One region of the Methylophilus sp. Leaf414 genome, then DNA from elsewhere that is predicted to be linked to it. Evidence: riboswitches for the same ligand, from Rfam matches in the RefSeq annotation. Region 1 holds a riboswitch; the other holds the start of a gene.

Region 1 (10,359 bases):
GCTTGCGGCTATGCAGATGGCTATCCTCGCCACGCACCTACCGGAACGCCTGCCGCTGTCAACGGCGTGCTGACACGGACTTTGGGCCGAGTGTCTATGGATATGCTGGCGGTTGATATCACGGATATTCCGGATGCCAATATTGGCAGTAGGGTTGAATTATGGGGCAGTTTGGTCCCTGTCGATGCAGTGGCACAGGCCAGCGGAACTATAGGCTATGAGCTGCTTTGTGCAGTGACAGCACGCGTGCCTATGCACGTGATTGATTAGTCGCAACCGTTCGGCTTGTGAAGAAAAATCAGTTGAGATTTACGGGTGATCTTTAACCACGGTTAGGTTACAAACGCAGTCTCTGTCATTCATGGTCACACAATAAGCAAAATCAAGGTCTTCATGGCTAAAGCAAAAACACAATATACCTGTACCGAATGTGGTGCTAGCGAGCCTAAATGGCAAGGGCAGTGCCCTAGTTGCCACGCCTGGAATACCTTGGTGGAAACAGTGCCGGAAACCGTTACCCAAAGCCGCTTTGCCAGTTTGGCACCCACGGCACAGTTGCAGAAGCTGGCAGATGTTGAAGCACAGGATGTTTCGCGTCAGCCAACCGGAATCGCTGAATTTGATCGTGTGCTCGGTGGCGGTCTGGTGGCTGGTGGTGTGGTGCTGATCGGTGGTGATCCCGGCATCGGTAAATCGACGCTATTGTTGCAAACGGTATGTAAAGTTTCTGAAACCCTGAAGTCGTTTTATATCAGTGGCGAAGAATCCGCCCAGCAGATTGCCATGCGGGCAATGCGTTTGGGCTTGAATGCCCGCCAGGTGGATGTACTTGCTGAAATTAACCTCGAAAAGATCAGCCAGATACTTCAGCAACATCAACCTGATGTGGTGGTGATTGACTCGATTCAAACCGTTTATTCCGAAGCTTTGCAATCCGCGCCAGGTTCGGTGGCACAAGTACGTGAATGCAGTGCGCAGCTCACACGTATCGCCAAGCAATTAGGCATCAGCATGATACTGGTCGGCCATGTCACCAAAGAGGGGTCATTGGCAGGGCCGCGTGTGCTGGAGCATATTGTCGATAGCGTGCTGTATTTTGAAGGTGACCAGAATTCGAGTTTTCGGCTGATCCGCGCCTTCAAGAATCGTTTCGGTGCCGTGAATGAGCTAGGCGTGTTTGCCATGACCGAAAAAGGCTTGCGCGAGGTCAGCAATCCGTCTGCCCTGTTTTTGTCGCATCACGATACCCCTGTTCCAGGATCATGCATTACAGTGACTCAAGAGGGTACCCGTCCCTTATTGGTTGAAATCCAGGCATTGGTTGATACCTCCCATGCCCCGAACCCCAAGCGATTGTGTGTTGGGTTAGAGCAAAACCGCTTGGCAATGCTGCTGGCGGTATTGCATCGACATGCCGGCGTCGCGTGTTTTGACCAAGATGTATTTATCAATGCAGTGGGCGGCGTGAAAATCAGCGAGCCCGCCGTGGATTTGGCTGTACTGTTGTCGATTGTTTCATCCTTTAAGAATAAGCCATTGCTAAACAAATTAATTGTGTTTGGCGAAGTAGGGCTGGCGGGAGAAGTTCGGCCAGTACAACGCGGTCAAGAGCGTCTTAAAGAAGCTGCCAAGCTGGGATTCACCCATGCCATTATCCCCAAAGCCAATGCGCCTAAAGGGGGCGTGCCTGGGTTGCATATTGATGCGATTGACAGGCTGGAACAAGCCATCGAGCTGTTGAGGGGATAAAAAAATGGCAACGATGTCAGGGATTGGCATCGTTGCCTTGAGTGGTGGTTGTTCAGAAGAGGTTGAACAGCCACAGGGAAGTGGGTTTGATATTTGATAATCTAGCTTCGCGATTTATCTGCCTGTAGTTTTTTCAATTTTATTCACTGTGCCAGCAGGCATTTCCAGGGCAACTGCCCGCTATGCATAAAATCCTGTTTTATTCTTAACAGAGCATTTTAAAGACTGTGTATTGATTCATGACTGCGTATTGATTCCAGTGAGTGCAGTATAAGAAGTTTAAACTGGTAAGTCAGTTACAAAGCGCCCGGTTTTGTAGCAGTTTGTAGCCGTCTGGATACAAGTCTGTGTAAGGCTTGGCGTTGAATCGACGCGGTTATTTTCACAAAATCTTCATGAAACTATATGGTTCGTTTCTTGCCTTATTCTGTGTGTGTCCTTAACACACCAATATGACAATAATATGACGGGATGTAATAAAGGTGGAAATGGAGAGAAACAATGAAAAAAACGCTAATACTGATTTCCCTGCTGCTATCTGCTTGCGCAAGTAACCAGCCAACGCCACACGCTACCAGCGATGGCAGGCCGGGTTACAAACTTACCTGTAGCGAATTTAATACCACGCTGGAGCAATGCAAGGAAAAAGCCAGTGAAAACTGCTCACATGGTTTTGAAGTTGATCCGCATCTTTCCTATCGTGAGACTTATCCGGATGCAGGTGACGGTATCTATGTCCCGGCCAGAAACCATTTGGTAGTAGGCTGCAAAGATCCGCAAGCTTGAAGCTGGCAGAGCGGAGTTCGGTCTAGCCCAATATCAGATTGGCAGCCGCGACACCACTTCTGACAGCGCCTTCAATGGTGGCTGGATAGGGCCCGGCAGTATAATCGCCCGCAAGGTAGATATGCGGCTGGGAAGTCTTGTTTTGCGGGCGATGTAAATATGGCGTGCAACTGAACGTGGCGCGCTTTTCGGTAATGATTTGCGTCCACAATGGTGCTGTTTCAAGTTGGATGTCATGCAATGACAATGCCTGATTCAACTCATTGATACATTGTTGTATCAATGCTGCCTTATCAACATTTAATGGCCCATGTGCACTGATCACTACCGCCAGCAAACCTGCCTGGCCACAGCATTGCCCTCTGTCGAATACCCATTGTGCCAGACCGTCATACAATCCCATGACTGGGTAAGGTAGCCTGAAATGAGTGGAATATTGCAGGTACACCGTGGTGATCGGCTTGTATTCAAATGTTGGCACCGCAATGTCACTAGCCACGGTTTTCAATTGATGCGGGCCTACAGCCAGAATCACATCATCGAATAACTGTGTGCCTTCTGAGGTTTCCAGCACGCAATGAGAGTGTTCGTTTTTGACAGAAATCACAGGCGTGCGCAATGATACTTTGCCACCTGAGATGGTAATTTTCCCCAGCAAAGGCTCAATCAGGCTGCTGGATAAATCCGACTTCAGAATCAGAAAGTCACTGTCTGACCGCTTTTGCTGAAAGCTGTCACGCAATACATTCAGAAATACCTGCGCACTGGCAATCTGGATAGGGGTATTCAATGCGGCCAGGCACAAAGGCTCCCATAAGGCCTTGATAGCAGTTTCTGTTTGGTGGCCTTGCTGTAACAGGTTTTCAACAGTGGTATCTTGCGCTAATGTAAATGCAGATTGTTTTAACCACAACATCCAGCGGACGGCTCGCCATTTGCTGTTAACAGTCAATCCACGCGCGGTGAGCAATCCCCACAATAAATGCAGCGGAGCAGGTAACCAGGTGGATGTAACGAGTGACATGCGACCTGAGCGATGATGCATATGCAACGTCAGGGGTAAACGGATAAAGAGATGCTCAGTGTCAAGGCCAGCTTCAGCTAATAATGCCAGCGTCGCCTGATAGGCTCCTATGCATAAATGCTGGCCATTATCTAGCATGGCTTCAGCATGTGGCACACCACGCGCACGGCCACCGGCTTGCAGGGCAGCTTCAAATAGCGATACCTTATGTCCTGATTTCAGTAAGGTGTATGCGGCCGCCAGCCCGGCCAGCCCGGCACCGACAACCGCGATATTGCGGGGAGTAGGCGTGTGGTTAAGCATTCCAATGTATCAGCGGCGTTTAAACCATACGCCCAGGGCCAGTTTCAGTTTCCTGAAAGGGGGCAGCATGACTTTGTGGTTAAGCACCAGATTAGGGTCTTGCTTGATTTCCCGCAGTAGTGCGCGGTAAATGGCTGCCATCATCAGGCCAGGTAGCTGGGTTTTGATATCAGCTTCAGGCAACTGGTTGATGGCTTTGTCATAAAACATTTCTGCACGCTCAATCTGCTTGAGTAATAAAGCCTGTGTTTGTACAGAGGCCTGGCTTTGCAGTAACTGCTGTTCAGTCACACCCGCTTTTTCCAGTTCATCAATCGGGATATAAATCCTGCCGCGTCGCGCGTCTTCGCCAATATCGCGAATAATGTTGGTCAGCTGGAAAGCCATCCCCAGGTCATGCGCATAGCCCAGGGTGGATTTATCACTGTAGCCAAAAATTTGCGCCGAGAGCAGGCCGACGACGCTGGCGACGCGGTAGCAATATAATGCCAGTTGCTCAAAATCGGCATAGCGGTTGTACTGCGTATCCATTTGCATGCCATCGATAATTTCTATGAAATGCGCTTCTTGCAAGCCAAATTCTTCCACCACTGGCTTCAATGCCTTGGTGACCGGGTGCTGCGGGGTTTCATGAAATAAACGATGTATTTCCTGTTTCCACCATTGCAGCTTGGTTTGTGCGATCTGGTAATCCGTACATTCATCGACGACATCATCCACTTCTCGACAAAATGCATACAGCGCAGTCATTGCTTCACGTTTTTGCCTGGGCAAAAACACAAAGCTCAGTGTAAAGCTGGAGCCGCTTTGTTTTGTTTTTTGCTGGCAGTATTGTTGCGGGGTCATTGTTTAAACAGGGCTTTCAGCAAAATAATCGGCCAATCAAAAGCATTCAGTGTTGGACGGTGATGGTAAATATCGCCACGGCAACGCTTCAATTTGTAAATAATACGTTCGCCACCGGCGACTATCATGCGCAGCTCGAACCCGATACGGCCAGTCAAATGTCTGCCCAGCGGTTTACCGGCCTGCAATAATTGCTCGGCGCGGGCTACATTGTACAAAAAGAATGCCTGCCAGATAGCATCTAATCGTTGCTGGCGTAAATCCTGTTCGGTGATACCGGCAGCGAGCATTTCGTCCTGGCATAGATAAATGCGCCCGTTTAGGCCATGCTTTTGCAGGTCAATGGCAATGTCCTGGTAGAAATTAATCAACTGCAAAGCGGTGCAGATTTGGTCTGACCATTGCCGGTTTTGCGCTGTATCCGCGCCATATAATTGCAGCATCAACCTGCCAACCGGATTGGCGGAGCGGCGGCAATAATCCAGTAAATCTTCAAAATTGGCGTAGCGGGTTTTAACGACATCTTGCTTAAAGGCACTGATTAAATCCAGCAGGGATTGCACCTCAAGCTTGTGTGCTCTGACTACATGCTGCAACGTTTTAAACAGCGGCCGTTCAGCCTGAATATAGGCCTGGATCAGTAATAACTCATCTTCGTAGGACTGTAGTGCCTGCAAACGCTCCGATTCACTGGCGTCGCCTTCATCGGCAATATCATCGGCTTCTCGCGCAAACTGGTAAATCACACTAACTGCATAGCGTAAATGCGCGGGGAGCAACAATGAAGCTACCGGGAAATTCTCATAATGTGTCTGTGCCAGTGGCAGGCTGGCCGGTGTCTTCACTGGCTTGGAAAAGGCTTGCATGGCTTAAGTATGCCATAAATCCGTGATACGCTTACACCTTGGATATAACTAGCGTTAATAGAGAGAGATCATAGGATGTTAGGCATTATTGGGGGCACCGGGCTGACAGAGCTCACCAATCTGAATATTTCAAAACGCCTGATTGTGCGCACGCCATATGGCAAACCTTCACAGCCACTGGTTTTTGGTGAAATAAACGGTAAGGAAGTGGTTTTCCTGGCGCGACACGGCGGCGGACATACCATTCCACCACATGCAGTCAATTACCGCGCTAATATCTGGGCGTTGCATTCGGTAGGTGTGAGAGACTTGCTGGCAGTAGCGACAGTAGGGGGTATTTCACAAAACCTTATTCCTGGCGATATCGTTTTGCCTAACCAGATTCTGGATTACACCTATGGCCGGGATAACACCTACCACGACGGTGTGGAGTTGCCGGTAAGGCACATTGATTTCACCCAGCCTTATTCGCAAACCATGCGTGAGCGCTGCCAGAAAGCAGCTCTTGATGCAGGCTGTGGATTGGTGGAAGGTGGCGTTTATGCCTGCGTACAAGGGCCCCGACTGGAAACCGCCGCTGAAATTGACCGATATGAACGAGATGGCGCAACCGTTGTGGGTATGACTGGTATGCCGGAGGCGGTGTTAGCACGCGAGCTGGGTGTTTCCTATGCCGCGCTTTGCCCGGTAGCTAATTTTGCTGCCGGTCGCGGCGATAGCGCGCAAGCCATTCATTTTGAGCAGGTGATGCCTTTATTGCAGCAAACCATGGAAAAAGTGAAGTGTGTGATTGCGCAATATTTATCTGACCACAACTGCGCGACCGCATGATCTATTTTTCGATATATGTAATGGAGCCTGATCATGGCTATTAAACCAGTGCTCAGAATGGGCGACCCGGTGTTGTATCAAGTGGCTGAAAAAGTCACCGAGTTTGATACAACAGACTTGCATGCATTAATACAAGACATGCATGACACCATGACCGAGATGAATGGTGCCGGGATTGCCGCGCCTCAAATTGGCGTGAGTCTGCAGGTGGTCATGTTCGGTGTCGGCAAAAATCCGCGTTACCCGGATGCTGAGGAAGTGCCATTTACCATCCTAATTAATCCTGAGCTCATACCTGTTGGAAACGAAGAGGAAGATGGCTGGGAAGGGTGCTTGTCGGTACCCGGCATGCGTGGTGTTGTTCCAAGGTTTCAGCATTTACGTTATAAAGGTTTTGACCCGCAAGGTAACGTGATAGATCGCACTGTCAGCGGTTTCCATGCAAGGGTAGTGCAGCACGAATGTGATCATCTTTTTGGCATACTTTACCCCATGCGTATCCGCGATCTAACAAAATTTGGCTTTAATGATGTACTTTTTCCTGGAATAACACTTCCAGACGACTGATTGTTTGCTATAATTCTGCCTTCCGGAAGAGTGGCAGAGCGGTTTAATGCTACAGTCTTGAAAACTGTCGAGGGTTCACGCCCTCCGTGAGTTCGAATCTCACCTCTTCCGCCAGTTACCAAGATGCCGCATAAATGCGGCATTTCTATTTAAAGTTTTATAATCACTTTAATTTATTAAGGAATATGTCATGACTCAAATCATCATCGACCACAATCCATCTGAAGAAAAATTGAATGACCTGGGCGTAAAAAGCTGGAATACCTGGGATTGCGCACCTTCAAAATTCCCTCTGGATTTCACTGCGACTGAAAAAGCTTACGTGTTGGAAGGCGAATTCAAAGTGACTCCACAAGGTGGCGACACAGTAACAATCAAAGCTGGTGACTACGTTGAGTTTCCAAAAGGCCTGAAATCCCAGTGGGAAGTTGTAAAGCAATTGAAAAAACACTACAAACATTTCTAATAGATTGTAGTAGCAAGTATTCAATAAAAAAGCCCTGCATCGCAGGGCTTTTTTATTGAATCAATCTTTATCTTTAAATTTTGCAAAGTATGCAGAGTATTTAAACGCAATACAGCATCACTCTCTAGCAAAGTAATCGATATCAACCTACAATCTCATCCTGATTGAAAAATCAAATCGCCTTGGGGTGGCTAACACCTGAGATCTCGCGCTAGTGAGAAACCCAATGAACCTGACCCAGATAATGCTGGCGTAGGGACAGGCAGAGCATCTACAACGCAAATGTTTTTGGTTTGTTGTCCCTCAACAAACCTACTCACGTCATTGTCACTCTCCCCCTGTCCTTTTTATGTGTCTTATAGAAAGGATTTTCATGAAACCGATTACAAAACCCTTGTCCCTGATTGGGCTTTTACTGAGCACGCCATTGCTGGCCGCCGAAGATGATAAGGCAGTGAAGCTCCAGGACGTTGTGGTGAGTGCGGATTTCCGCCCTAGCAACGCTCAGAAAACCGCTGTCAGCCTGACTGAAATTGATAAAGAAACCATAGAGGCGCGCAGCGCGCAGCATCTGGAAGAAGTTTTGAATCTGGCACCGAATGTTAATGTGTCAGCAGGCGCATCGCGAGGGCGATTTTTCCAGATTCGCGGGATGGGGATACTCAGTCAATATGATAATCCTGTGAATCCATCCGTTGGTCTGATCATTGATGGCATCGACTTTAGCCGACTTGGCGGTGCCGCGACCTTGTTTGATATCGATTCTGTAGAAGTGCTGCAAGGACCTCAAGGTACAAAGTTTGGCCCCAATGCAATCGCTGGCGCGATTACTATGCGTAGTGCTGAACCTACCAAAGAATTTAAAATGCGTGCACAGGCTGGTGTGGGTGAATATAACACGCGTAATTTTGGCGTAGCAGTTGGCGGCACTATTGTTGAGGATCAGTTACTCGGGCGTGCTTCCATCTATACTCACAAATCTGATGGCTATATGCAGAACGACACTTTAGGCCGTGATGATACGCAAAAACAGGATGAATTAACGTTCCGCAGTAAATTCAAGTTATTTGCGACCGAGGATTTAACCTTAGATTTCACCTTGATGCATGTGAATGTGAATAACGGTTATGACGCATTTACCTTAGACAACTCAAGGCGCAGTAAATCTAATCAACCAGGTGCAGATACACAGAATACCAATGCTTTTAGAGTAAAGGCTAATTGGCAGGCCTCAGATGCGGTGATTATTCAGTCTGAAGCCACTTATTTAAACTCCTCATCGACTTATAGTTTTGATGGTGACTGGAGCACAGCAACTGATGGTGAAAAGTATAATCGTGACCGAGATAATTATTCGTTTGAGTTGCGTGCGTTATCTGACAAGGCTGGCCGTATTTTCAACGGCACAACCGATTGGACGGTTGGTATTTATCGCTTTGTGCAAGATGAGAATTTTAAGTCTTTTTCAGATTACAGAAGTACCTATGGGCCTACCTACTTGAATCAATTGGCGGGTGATTATAAAACTGAAAATACCGCGATATTCGGACAATTTGATAGTCATTTGACAGACAAATTAACCTTGGTTTCCGGTTTGAGAGTTGAGGATTTCAAGGCGAAATATTCTGATGCTGGCATCGTAGAGTTAGCACCAAGCAGTTTGCATAAAAAAGTGAATGAAACACTATTGGGCGCCAAGTTAGGCTTGAATTACCAGGCTAACGCGGATCAACTCCTTTATACCTCATTGACGCGCGGTTATAAGCCCGGGGGCATTAATAACAAGGCTGGTTTGCCTCAAAGTCAAAGACAGTTTAACACTGAGTATATGTGGAATTTTGAAACAGGACTTAAATCCAGTTGGTTGGATGGGGCCTTGATTACCAATCTGGCTGCGTTTTATGCAAAGCGTTTAGATGCGCAAACACAAAGCTCAGCACAAATACCTGGATCAGGCAGTTTTGTAGAGTTTTATGAGAATGCTTCCAAAGCTACACATCAGGGCTTGGAAGCCAGTGTGGACTGGTTTGTTACTGATAAATTTCGCATGCTGGGTTCACTAGGATACTTAGATGCAACATTCGATAATTATAGTTTTATTAAGAATGTAGCCAGTGTACCAACAACGATTAACTACGATGGCCGCCAAGTAGCCCATGCACCTAGATATACCTTGAATCTCGGTTCGGAGTTTTATGCCAATGCAGCCTGGACGTTACGCGCAAATGTAGAGGGTAAGTCAGACTTCTACTTTTCAGACAGTCACAAGGCAAAATCCAACGGCTATGCCTTATTAAATGCCAGTGCTGAGTATAAGTACGATAAGCACTGGAAAGTCAACGTGTGGGCGAGAAACATATTGGACAAAGACTATGCCACGCGCGGTTTTTACTTTGGTAACAACCCGGCCAAAAACTTTATAGATGAAAAATACGTTCAGTTTGCCGAGCCACGCGTTGCTGGTGTCACGGTCACTTACGATTATTAAATCAAAAGGCCGCCCTGGCCTTTAAACTATTTTACTTGTTGGAGTTTATATGCGTATTTCAGTCGATATCAGTTTATACCCTTTAACCGAAGGTTATGTAGAGCCTATTCTCGAGTTTATTAATAAACTCGAAGTCAATAAAAATCTGGTGGTAAAGCGCAACAGCCTGGCGACGCAAGTATTCGGTGAATATCGCGAAGTGATGGATTGCCTGGATGCGGAAATGGAAGCAGTGTTCAATGCGCTGCCACACAGTGTGTTTGTAATGAAGTTTATCGGCACTGACAGGGCTGATGTTGTTGATGTATAGCCACCATTTGTTAACTTCTTAGGTGCTTTCCAGCCATGAACCAAGATAATCTTCAGCCTGTCCTGACTGCATTTCAGCAAATGTCTTCATGGGAAATTGCCGCAGCCTTGATGGGTGTTGCCT
Region 2 (10,359 bases), on a different contig from region 1:
CTTCATCGAGCAGAAATGCGGGCCGCACATAGAGCAAAAGTGTGCTTGCTTCGCGCCCTCCTGCGGCAGGGTTTCATCATGGAATTCCTTGGCTTTTTCAGGGTCCAGGCCAAGGTTGAACTGGTCTTCCCAGCGGAATTCAAAACGTGCTTTGGATAAAGCATTGTCACGAATCTGCGCGCCCGGGTGGCCTTTGGCCAAATCGGCAGCATGGGCTGCAATCTTGTAAGTGATAATACCAACACGCACATCTTCTTTGTCCGGCAGGCCTAAATGCTCTTTCGGTGTCACATAACAGAGCATGGCACAGCCATACCAGCCTATCATCGCCGCACCAATCCCGGAAGTGATATGGTCATAGCCAGGCGCAATGTCAGTGGTCAATGGGCCCAAAGTGTAAAACGGGGCTTCACCACAATGCTCCAGTTGCAGATCCATGTTTTCCTTGATCAGGTGCATAGGTACGTGACCTGGGCCTTCGATCATGCACTGTACATCATGTTTCCAGGCGATCTGCGTCAGCTCACCCAGGGTTTTCAGCTCGGCAAATTGCGCTTCGTCGTTGGCGTCGTAGATAGAACCAGGACGCAGGCCATCGCCCAGCGAAAACGACACATCGTACTGCTTCATGATCTGGCAGATATCTTCAAAATGCTCATACAGGAATGACTCTTTATGATGCGCCAGGCACCATTTCGCCATGATAGAACCACCGCGCGATACGATGCCGGTCATACGCTTGGCCGTCATGGGGATATAAGCCAGGCGGACACCGGCATGGATCGTAAAGTAATCCACGCCCTGCTCTGCCTGCTCGATCAAGGTGTCGCGGAAGATTTCCCAGGTCAGGTCCTCAGCCTTGCCGTTCACTTTTTCCAGCGCCTGGTAGATAGGCACGGTACCGATAGGCACTGGTGAATTACGGATAATCCATTCGCGGGTTTCATGGATGTTTTTACCAGTGGACAGATCCATCACAGTATCACCGCCCCAACGCGTACCCCACACCATTTTCTCTACTTCTTCAGAGATGGAAGAACCCAGTGCGGAATTCCCGATATTGGCGTTGATTTTAACCAGGAAATTACGGCCAATGATCATGGGCTCGATTTCGGGGTGGTTGATATTGGAAGGGATAATCGCACGGCCACGTGCCACTTCGTCACGCACGAATTCAGGCGTGATTACAGATGGAATACTGGCACCGTAATTCTGGCCAGGATGCTGCGTTTGTAGCAATTCGCTCATGTTTTCACGACGCTGGTTTTCGCGGATGGCGATAAATTCCATCTCCGGCGTGATGATGCCCTTGCGTGCATAGTGCATCTGGCTGACATTCATGCCAGCTTTGGCACGCAGCGGTTTGCGATGCAGGTTGAAACGCATTTGCGACAACTCGGGATCAATCAGACGTTGCTGACCGAACTCAGAGGTCGGGCCATCCAGCTGCTCTACATCGCCACGTTCCATAATCCATTGCGCGCGCAAAGCAGGCAAACCGTTACGGATATCAATCTCTACTGCTGGGTCGGTATAAGGGCCGGAAGTGTCATATACCACTACCGGGGGGTTAACATCACCGCCAAAACTGGAAGGCGTATCACTCAGCGAGATTTCACGGAACGGCACCTGGATGTCCGGACGTGAACCTTGTATGTAGATTTTGCGTGACTTAGCGAAAGGTTTGGTAGCCCCTTCATCAACTTTGGCATCCGCGTTGACGAATTTGATATTTTTGCTTTGAGAAATCTGGGATTGCGGAGTCTGGGACTGAAGGTTTTTGTCTATGGCGTTCATTGGCATCCTTAAAAGATAAAGACGTAAGGATGCGCGGAGATATGCATTCCCTACGGCGGAATAACCCGCATCAGGTTCGAAGGGTAACTCTCACTGTAAAAACTTCGAATGAAATGAAGGATTTACAGACCCCTAGCAAGGAACGAATTGTGCGCGAAAACGCCGGAGAACGCAAGTTTTCATGCATTGAATAATGCCGCATATTGACAGACAGACAGATCTGTCTACAATCACATTTCCCCACACAATAACAATATGGGAAACCCTTTTAAATCAGAGCTCAGGAGAGAAAAATGGACGTCTTATTGATTGGCGCAGTCGCTTGTACTAGCGCTTTAATTTTATCCGCATGGTTGATGACTTTTGCACGCTGGTTTCCTATTCAGGGAATCGATGGCGGCTTTCTGGTCGATTACAAAACCATGATCCGTGCCCACGTGGATTACGCCTTGATGGCACTTTTCCAACTTGGCTTTTTTGCTGCATCCAAAACCGCTGGCATTGAATTACATCATTTTGCCTGTGTCTGTATGGCTATCGGCGGCTTTACCAACCCGACCATTTTCACCATTGCGGCATTTGATACCGATTTCTGGAGCAAAATGAAATGGAAGGTATTTTCTGCCATCAGTTTTATGCTGACCACCATCGGCTTTATGACGATTTGTTACCAGCTGATTTGTCACGTGCTGTGTCATTAACCACCTGAAAATCAGCACTGCCTGCCCCAGAAAAACCCTGCATCTGCGGGGTTTTCTGCTTTTCCGACACATGCAAAATACCGATGTATTTCAATCACCTAAATGGTGAAATAGCCTTTAAAAACAGCATTGTTCTCAATATTATTTATCGTGTGCACAAGATAAAATATCGCTAGCACGATTAACATTTTTTATTGAGGGCCATCACCGCATGGATTGGTACAGTATTTTCTTTTTCAGGGAAGGATCGCCCACCGCCCTGCTCTATGGAACTTATAATCCATGGCTAGTGATACTATCCGCGCTGGTAGCCATCGGCACCTCGGTGCTGGCGCTACAGCTAACCCGCATTTCACAAAAACAAACTTCGCTGGTGTCACAGAAGTTTTCCATTATCGCCAGCTCAATCTCGCTTGGAGCAGGCATTTGGGCCATGCATTTTATCGGCATGCTGGCCTACGAAATCTGCACAAAAGTCACTTACAACCCGGAAGTCACCATGATTTCGATGATGCCCGGCATCCTGGCATCCTATTACGCACTCAACCTGATGACAGAGAACCAGCTTGATTACAGTAAACTGATTAAAGGTGGACTCTCAGTCGGCACCGGCATCGGTGCCATGCATTACACCGGCATGCTGGCTATGAAAATGGAGCCTGTGCTCAAATTTGATCTGGCCTGGGTATTGATGTCTGTCTTTGTGGTGATCAGTTTGGCCACCCTTTCATTATGGACAGGTATTTTCCTTAACCAGACAGGCAAGCTGCCAGCCAAAGTAAGCATCTTGCTAGGCGGCGCGTTAATGGGCAGTGCCATTACCGCCATGCATTATACCGGCATGGCCTCTGCGCGCTTTATCGGGCAGGCACAATCCGGTTTCAATCCTGAGAATAACCAATCCATTTCACTGGCACTAGGCATTACGCTGGTCACCATATTGATAGGCATCATTGCCGCGGCAATCAATGTGCTGATCAGTTACCGACAGGCCCTGGCGAGTGTTCAGGTCAGCGAAACCAGATTATCGACTATTTTGAATACTGCGGTGGATGGCATTGTCACAATCGACACCAGCGGTCAGATTATTTCCTGCAACGAAGCGGTGGAGCGGCTGTTTGGTTGGCAAAAATCCGACATTGAGGGCCAAAACATTTCGATGTTAATGCCCGAACCCGACTTTAAAAATCGCTGGCGTTATTTTAAAACCAATGCTGTAAGTGCGCAGGCGCTAGGCGAAGGCCACGATCTAGATGCCATCAAAAAAGATGGTACGTTATTCCCCATTCGCCTGGCAATGGGCGAGGTCAAGCTGCCGAATGAAAGATTATTTGTTGGATTTATTACCGACCTCACGCAGCGTAAAACGATTGAAAAAGTAATCCGCGAAAAAGATCAGCAGATCCGCTCCATGATGAACAACATCCCCGGCGTGACGTTCCGCTGCAATCTGGATGAGAACTGGAGTATGCGTCTGATCAGCGATGCTGCGCTGGAAATGACCGGCTGGGCAGTTGAAGACTTCCTGAATGGGTCAGTTAACTTTGCGCAATTGATTCATCCCGACGATGCCCAGCGGATCCAACCAATCGTGGAAGCAGCGGTTGGCAACCGTACCAACTATGCGATTGAATACAGGATTACTGACCGCAATGGTAATGAAAAGTGGATATCGGAGTTTGCCTCCGCCATTTACAGCAACGATGGTAGGGCCGAGGCACTTGACGGGGTTATGCTAGACGTGACCGAATCCAAACACAAAAATGCGGAGTTTGAAGGGATTGCCAATGCCATTAATAACTCCACCAGCATGGCCGAGTTCAGCATTGATGGTTTCGTGCTGAACGCCAACCGCAGCTTTCTGGACTTGCTCGGTTATGAGCTGGTTGAAATCCGCGGCCGCCATCATTCCATCCTTTGTCCACCCGACTTTGTCTCCACAGACCGCTATAAACAAAAGTGGATTTCGCTTAAAAAAGGTGAGTTTGTGCATGGCGAATTCTTGCGCTATGGCAAACATGGTAAGCAAATCTGGATTCATGCCTCCTACAGCCCGATCCGCAATATAGATGGCAAGGTTATTAAAGTGGTGATGTTTATGATCGACATCAGTGAACGCAAACAGATGGAACAGGAAATGCTGCTGGCCAAGGATAAGGCCGAAGAGGCGGCCAATGTAAAAAGCACTTTCCTGGCCAATATGAGTCATGAAATCCGCACACCGATGAACTCGATTATCGGTTTCAGTGAATTGCTGCTCGACACCGCCATGCAGCAGGAGCAACGCAATTACTTGTCGACCATCAGCCAGTCGGCCAAGTCCCTGCTGCATTTGCTGAATGACATTCTCGATAGCGCCAAGCTGGAAAAAGGCATGCTGGAACTGGAAATACTGGATTTCTCCATGCGAGAACTGGTCGATAGCGTGATTTCATCGTTGTGGCTGCAAGCACGTAAAAAGCAGATCGAATTAAAGTTATCACTGGATCCGCAAGCCGCTGGTTATTACAAAGGTGCTGAACATCGCATCCGCCAGGTGTTAACCAATCTGCTCGGTAACGCGGTCAAGTTTACCGAATCCGGCTATGTCGAATTAAAAGTCTACCCCACGCCACATGGAGAAATACAGTTTGACCTGATAGATACTGGCATCGGCATTGATGCCGATCGTCTGGAAAGCATATTCGCGCCTTTCACCCAGGCGGATGCCACCATGAGTCGCCGTTTTGGCGGCACCGGACTAGGCACTACGATTAGTAAACAGCTGGTGGAACTGATGAATGGCCGTATCACGGCCGCCAGCACGCTGGGGCAAGGTAGTTGCTTTAGTGTCACCCTGCCTTTAGCAGAGGGCACGCGCAAAGAGAGCCCGATTGAGCTTAATCCCAGCCAGAATTTCCTGCCTTCACTGAATATTCTGGCAGCTGATGATATTGAACAAAATCGCAAACTGTTACATATCATGCTCGAGAAACAGGGCCATAGAGTCACACTGGCCACCAACGGCCAAGAAGTCATAGACGCCCTGCAAACACGGGCATTTGATATTATTTTGATGGATGTACAGATGCCGGTGGTCGATGGCTTAACCGCCAGCATCCGCATTCGCGAGATGGAACGCGAAGCAGGCTGGGATAGAACACCGATTATCGCCTTGACTGCCAGCGTTCTGGAGCAGGACCGTTTAGCAGCCAAACAGGCCGATATGGATGGATTCAGTTCCAAACCTATTGAATTACCGCTATTGCTGGCCGAAATGGCGCGGGTGCTGCATGGCGTGACGGTCTCACCACCCGCGACTCACATTGAGCAAACCATGACCCAGCAAGATATCGACCTCAATAAAGGCGTGATGTTGTGGGGCGACATACAGATTTATTTGCATGAGGTCGGCCAATATTTGCTGGAAACGCCAAGGCACATAGATAACTTAACCGACGCTATACAGGCGAATGACCCTGCAACATTAAAGCTCATCGCACATGCCAATAAAGGCGTGAGCGCCAATCTTGCGCTACCGAAAATGCAGTCTATTTATCATGCACTGGAACATATCACAGAAGAAACCTGGCAAGAATCTGGGGCATTGATTGAGAAGTTACAGACATTTGCCCAAGCATTGCAGCAGGCGTTTACTTCATTGCAAGACTTGCAACCAGCAATTGTTGAAAAACCGGCTGCCAGTGAAGAAACGGATATAAACCAGATCATCAGCTGGTTGAAAGCACTACGCACGTTGGCTGCCATGGCGGAACTGGATGATGCGCTGGCAAACAAACTGATGCGGCATGCCCCTGCCGACTGGCGCGAAGCAAGCAATGCCATTGTGCAATCTCTGAACGAGTTTGATTTTGAACAAGCAGTGATGCAGATCGACCAACTACTGGAGACCCAGACACAAGGAACACCTTCATGACGGATTATATTACTCAGCAACCGCGGATTCTGATTGTCGACGACGAACCGCTCAACCTGAAAGTACTCAAGCAAGTTTTGCAGGACGACTATCGCTTAAGCTTTGCCAAAAATGGTATGGATGCACTGGAGCTGGTGAAAAAAGAAAAGCCGCGGCTGATTTTGCTCGACGTCATGATGCCTGGCATGACCGGTTTTGAAGTCTGCAAACAGTTGAAAGATGACCCTGACACCCAGACCATCCCGGTGATTTTTGTCACCGCGCTGGCGGATGAAGCCGATGAGTCGCAAGGATTTAAAGCCGGTGGCGTTGATTATATTAACAAGCCGATTTCACCTGCTATTGTGCGGGCGCGCGTCAAAACCCATTTGTCACTGATTCATATCGACGAGTTGAAAAGCACGCACCTGGAACTGATCCAACGCCTGGGACGTGCAGCAGAATTCAAGGACAATGAAACCGGTATGCATGTGATACGCATGAGCCATGTCTCAGGCAGGATAGCGCTAGAAATGGGCATGGATGCAGGCTTTGCCGAACAACTGGTACATGCAGCGCCTATGCATGACATCGGCAAAATTGGTATCCCCGACCAGGTACTACTTAAACCCGGCAAACTGGATGAGGAGGAGCTAGCTACCATGCGTACCCATCCTCAACTGGGGGCAGATATCCTGGATAAATCCACTTCACCGCTGATCAAACTGGCCTATACCGTCGCCTTGTATCACCATGAAAAATGGGATGGTACCGGCTACCCATATGGTTTAAAAGGGGAAGAGATTCCGATTGAAGCCCGCATTGTGGCCATCGCCGATGTGTTTGATGCGCTCCTGAGCAAACGCCCTTACAAAGAGGCCTGGCCAATTGATAAGGTAGTAGAAGAAATCAAATCACAAAGCAACCGACACTTTGACCCGGCGGTGGTAGAAGCCCTGCTGAACTGTTTACCAGATTTGATCGCCATTAACGCAAAATGGCGCGAAGAGTAATCTTCACGCCATCTTTTTCCTGTTAAACCTCAACCCTCTCGCCAATCAGATGGCGTTAGGAAGATGGTCATTAACCCAGTTTGTTTTTCAGCAACTCATTGACCTGTGCCGGGTTAGCCTTACCTTTAGATGCTTTCATGCACTGACCCACCAGCGCATTAAAGGCTTTTTCTTTACCGGCTTTGTATTCTTCGACCATGGCCTGGTTTGCCGCCAGCACGTCATTAATAATCGCTTCAATCGCGCCGGTGTCAGAAACTTGTTTGAGGCCTTTGGCTTCGATGATGGCATCGACTTCGCCTTCACCTGCCCATAATCCCTCAAACACCTGTTTCGCAGCATTGTTAGAAATAGTGTTATCAGCAATCCGCTTGAGTAATGCTGCGAGCTGGTCAGCGGAAACCGGACTCTCGGCAACCGTTTTTTCTTCCGCATTGAGTTTGGCCGATAGTGCGCCCATCACCCAATTAGCAGCCTGTTTGGCGTCGCCACCCGCATTCACTACAGCAACGAAATAATCAGCCACCGCACGGGAACTGGTCAGGTTACTGGCATCATAACCGGAGAGTTGGTACTCACTGGTAAAACGCGCTTGTAACGCTTGCGGCAATTCCGGCATATCTGCCCTGACGCGTGTTTTATCAGCTTCTGTCACTTCAAGCGGCAGCAAATCGGGGTCCGGGAAATAACGGTAATCGTTGGCTTCTTCCTTGGAACGCATGGCGCGGGTTTCGCCGGTGTCCGGATTAAAGAGGATAGTGGCTTGTTGAATGGTACCGCCATCTTCCAGTGTTTCGATCTGCCACTGGGTTTCGTACTCAATCGCCTGCAGCATGAATTTGAACGAGTTGAGGTTCTTGATTTCGCGGCGGGTGCCCAGTTTTTCTGTGCCTTTAGGACGCACTGACACGTTAACGTCGCAACGGAACGAACCTTCCTGCATATTACCGTCGCAGATGCCTATCCATTGCACCAGTTCGTGCAGTTTTTTGGCATAGGCAACCGCTTCCGCCGCACTGCGCATATCCGGTTCCGTCACGATTTCCAGCAATGGCGTACCAGCGCGGTTTAAATCGATACCGGACATACCTTCAACCGCATCGTGCACGGATTTACCGGCATCTTCTTCCAGATGCGCACGGGTGATGTTGATGACTTTTTCGTAAGCTTCAGTATTTTTACCGGCAGGCACCTGGATAGTGATCTTGCCTTTGCCAACCACCGGCAATTCGAACTGGCTGATCTGGTAGCCCTTAGGCAAATCCGGATAAAAGTAATTCTTGCGGGCGAAAATGCTGCGGGGCGCAATGTCGGCATCGATAGCCAGGCCAAACTTGATCGCGCATTCCACGGATTGTTTATTGAGGACCGGCAACACACCCGGCAACGCAATGCTCACTTCACAAGCTTGCGTGTTTGGCTCAGCACCATAGGTGGTCGAAGCGCCACTGAATTGTTTGGACTTGGTTTGTAACTGCACATGGGTTTCCAACCCGATCACGACTTCCCACTGCATTTAGATGTTCTCCAATGCTACTGGCATTTGGGTATGCCAGTCTGTTACTTGTTGATAGGCGTGGCCGACATCCAGCATGCGCGCTTCATCAAAATAATTACCGATAATCTGCAAGCCGACTGGCAGCGGTTTACCATCACCATCTTGGGCAAAGCCGGCAGGAATACTCATGCCAGGCAAACCGGCCAGGTTGACGGCAATGGTATACAAATCTTCGAGGTACATGGCGACCGGGTCACTGGTCTTCTCCCCGGCCTTAAAGGCTGTCGAAGGGGCAGCGGGTCCCATGATCACATCACAGTGTTTGAATGCTTCCACAAAATCCTGCGCAATCAGGCGGCGGATTTGCTGGGCTTTCAGGTAGTAGGCATCGTAGTAACCGGCGCTCAATACATAGGTACCAATCAGGATACGGCGCTTAACCTCGGCACCAAAGCCTTCGGCGCGCGACTTCATGTACATTTCCTGCAGGTCATTGTATTCGGCAGCGCGGTGACCGTAGCGCACACCGTCATAGCGAGACAAATTACTGGAAGCTTCCGCAGGCGCCAGCACGTAGTAAACGGGGATAGACAGGTTGTTATTCGGCAGGCTGATATCCACGATTTCAGCGCCCAGTTTTTTGTATTCGGCAATCGCCGTTTCAATCACTTTGGCAACGTCGACACTCAGGCCTTCGGCAAAGTACTCTTTTGGCAGGCCGATACGAAGGCCTTTTAACGGTTGCTCGCCATGCATGTGGGCGAGGCCACGCGTGTAATCTTCTTTTTCGCGGTTGACGCTGGTGGAATCGCGCTCGTCGAAACCGGCCATTACGTTCAGCATCAGCGCACAGTCTTCAGCCGATTTAGCCATCGGGCCGGCCTGGTCCAGAGAAGAAGCAAACGCGATCATGCCGTAACGCGATACCAGGCCATAGGTTGGTTTCAGGCCAGTGAAGCCACATAGGGAGGCGGGTTGACGGATGGAACCACCAGTGTCAGTACCAGTCGCTGCTGCGCACAAGCGCGCCGCGACAGCAGCTGCGGAACCGCCCGAGCTACCGCCAGGTACGCGGTCAAAGTCCCAGGGATTTTTTACGCCACCAAAGTAACTGGTCTCGTTGGAGGAGCCCATGGCGAATTCGTCCATATTGGTTTTGCCAAGGTTCACGGCGCCAGCGGCATCAAACTGGCTGATCACATGCGCGTCATAAGGCGCAATAAAGGTTTCCAGCATTTTCGAGCTGCAAGTGGTGCGCCAGCCTTTGGCACAAAAAATGTCTTTTTGGGCGAGCGGAATACCCGTCAGCGGCCCGAAGTCACCGGCAGCAATTCGCGCATCAGCAGCCTTGGCCTGGGCTATGGTTTTTTCTTCATCCAGCGTGATAAAAGCATTGATGGTCGGATTGAGTTGCGTCACGCGCTGCAAATAGGCTTGCGTGAGCTCGACACTGGA

What was found. A riboswitch is a leader RNA that binds a small molecule or an ion and turns the genes downstream of it on or off. The one in region 1 is predicted to bind thiamine pyrophosphate.
Region 2: another riboswitch for thiamine pyrophosphate. It lies ahead of thiC (phosphomethylpyrimidine synthase ThiC); the one in region 1 lies ahead of ASG24_RS01860 (TonB-dependent receptor).

The regions. Positions count from the first base shown of each region.
Region 1 covers NZ_LMQQ01000001.1:394,115-404,473, reverse strand. Annotated here, with positions in the region: gene alr (alanine racemase) at 1-270, shown strand, start outside; gene radA (DNA repair protein RadA) at 394-1,749, shown strand; gene ASG24_RS01900 (hypothetical protein) at 2,251-2,535, shown strand; gene hpnE (hydroxysqualene dehydroxylase HpnE) at 2,558-3,862, opposite strand; gene hpnD (presqualene diphosphate synthase HpnD) at 3,872-4,708, opposite strand; gene hpnC (squalene synthase HpnC) at 4,705-5,574, opposite strand; gene ASG24_RS01880 (S-methyl-5'-thioinosine phosphorylase) at 5,650-6,405, shown strand; gene def (peptide deformylase) at 6,439-6,972, shown strand; tRNA gene ASG24_RS01870 (tRNA-Ser) at 6,997-7,086, shown strand; gene ASG24_RS01865 (cupin domain-containing protein) at 7,163-7,438, shown strand; TPP riboswitch at 7,612-7,715, shown strand; gene ASG24_RS01860 (TonB-dependent receptor) at 7,812-9,926, shown strand; gene ASG24_RS01855 (YkoF family thiamine/hydroxymethylpyrimidine-binding protein) at 9,976-10,236, shown strand; gene pnuC (nicotinamide riboside transporter PnuC) at 10,272-10,359, shown strand, end outside.
Region 2 covers NZ_LMQQ01000002.1:234,128-244,486, reverse strand. Annotated here, with positions in the region: gene thiC (phosphomethylpyrimidine synthase ThiC) at 1-1,797, opposite strand, end outside; TPP riboswitch at 1,827-1,941, opposite strand; gene ASG24_RS05565 (hypothetical protein) at 2,091-2,498, shown strand; gene ASG24_RS05560 (PAS domain S-box protein) at 2,710-6,414, shown strand; gene ASG24_RS05555 (two-component system response regulator) at 6,411-7,406, shown strand; gene gatB (Asp-tRNA(Asn)/Glu-tRNA(Gln) amidotransferase subunit GatB) at 7,477-8,922, opposite strand; gene gatA (Asp-tRNA(Asn)/Glu-tRNA(Gln) amidotransferase subunit GatA) at 8,923-10,359, opposite strand, start outside.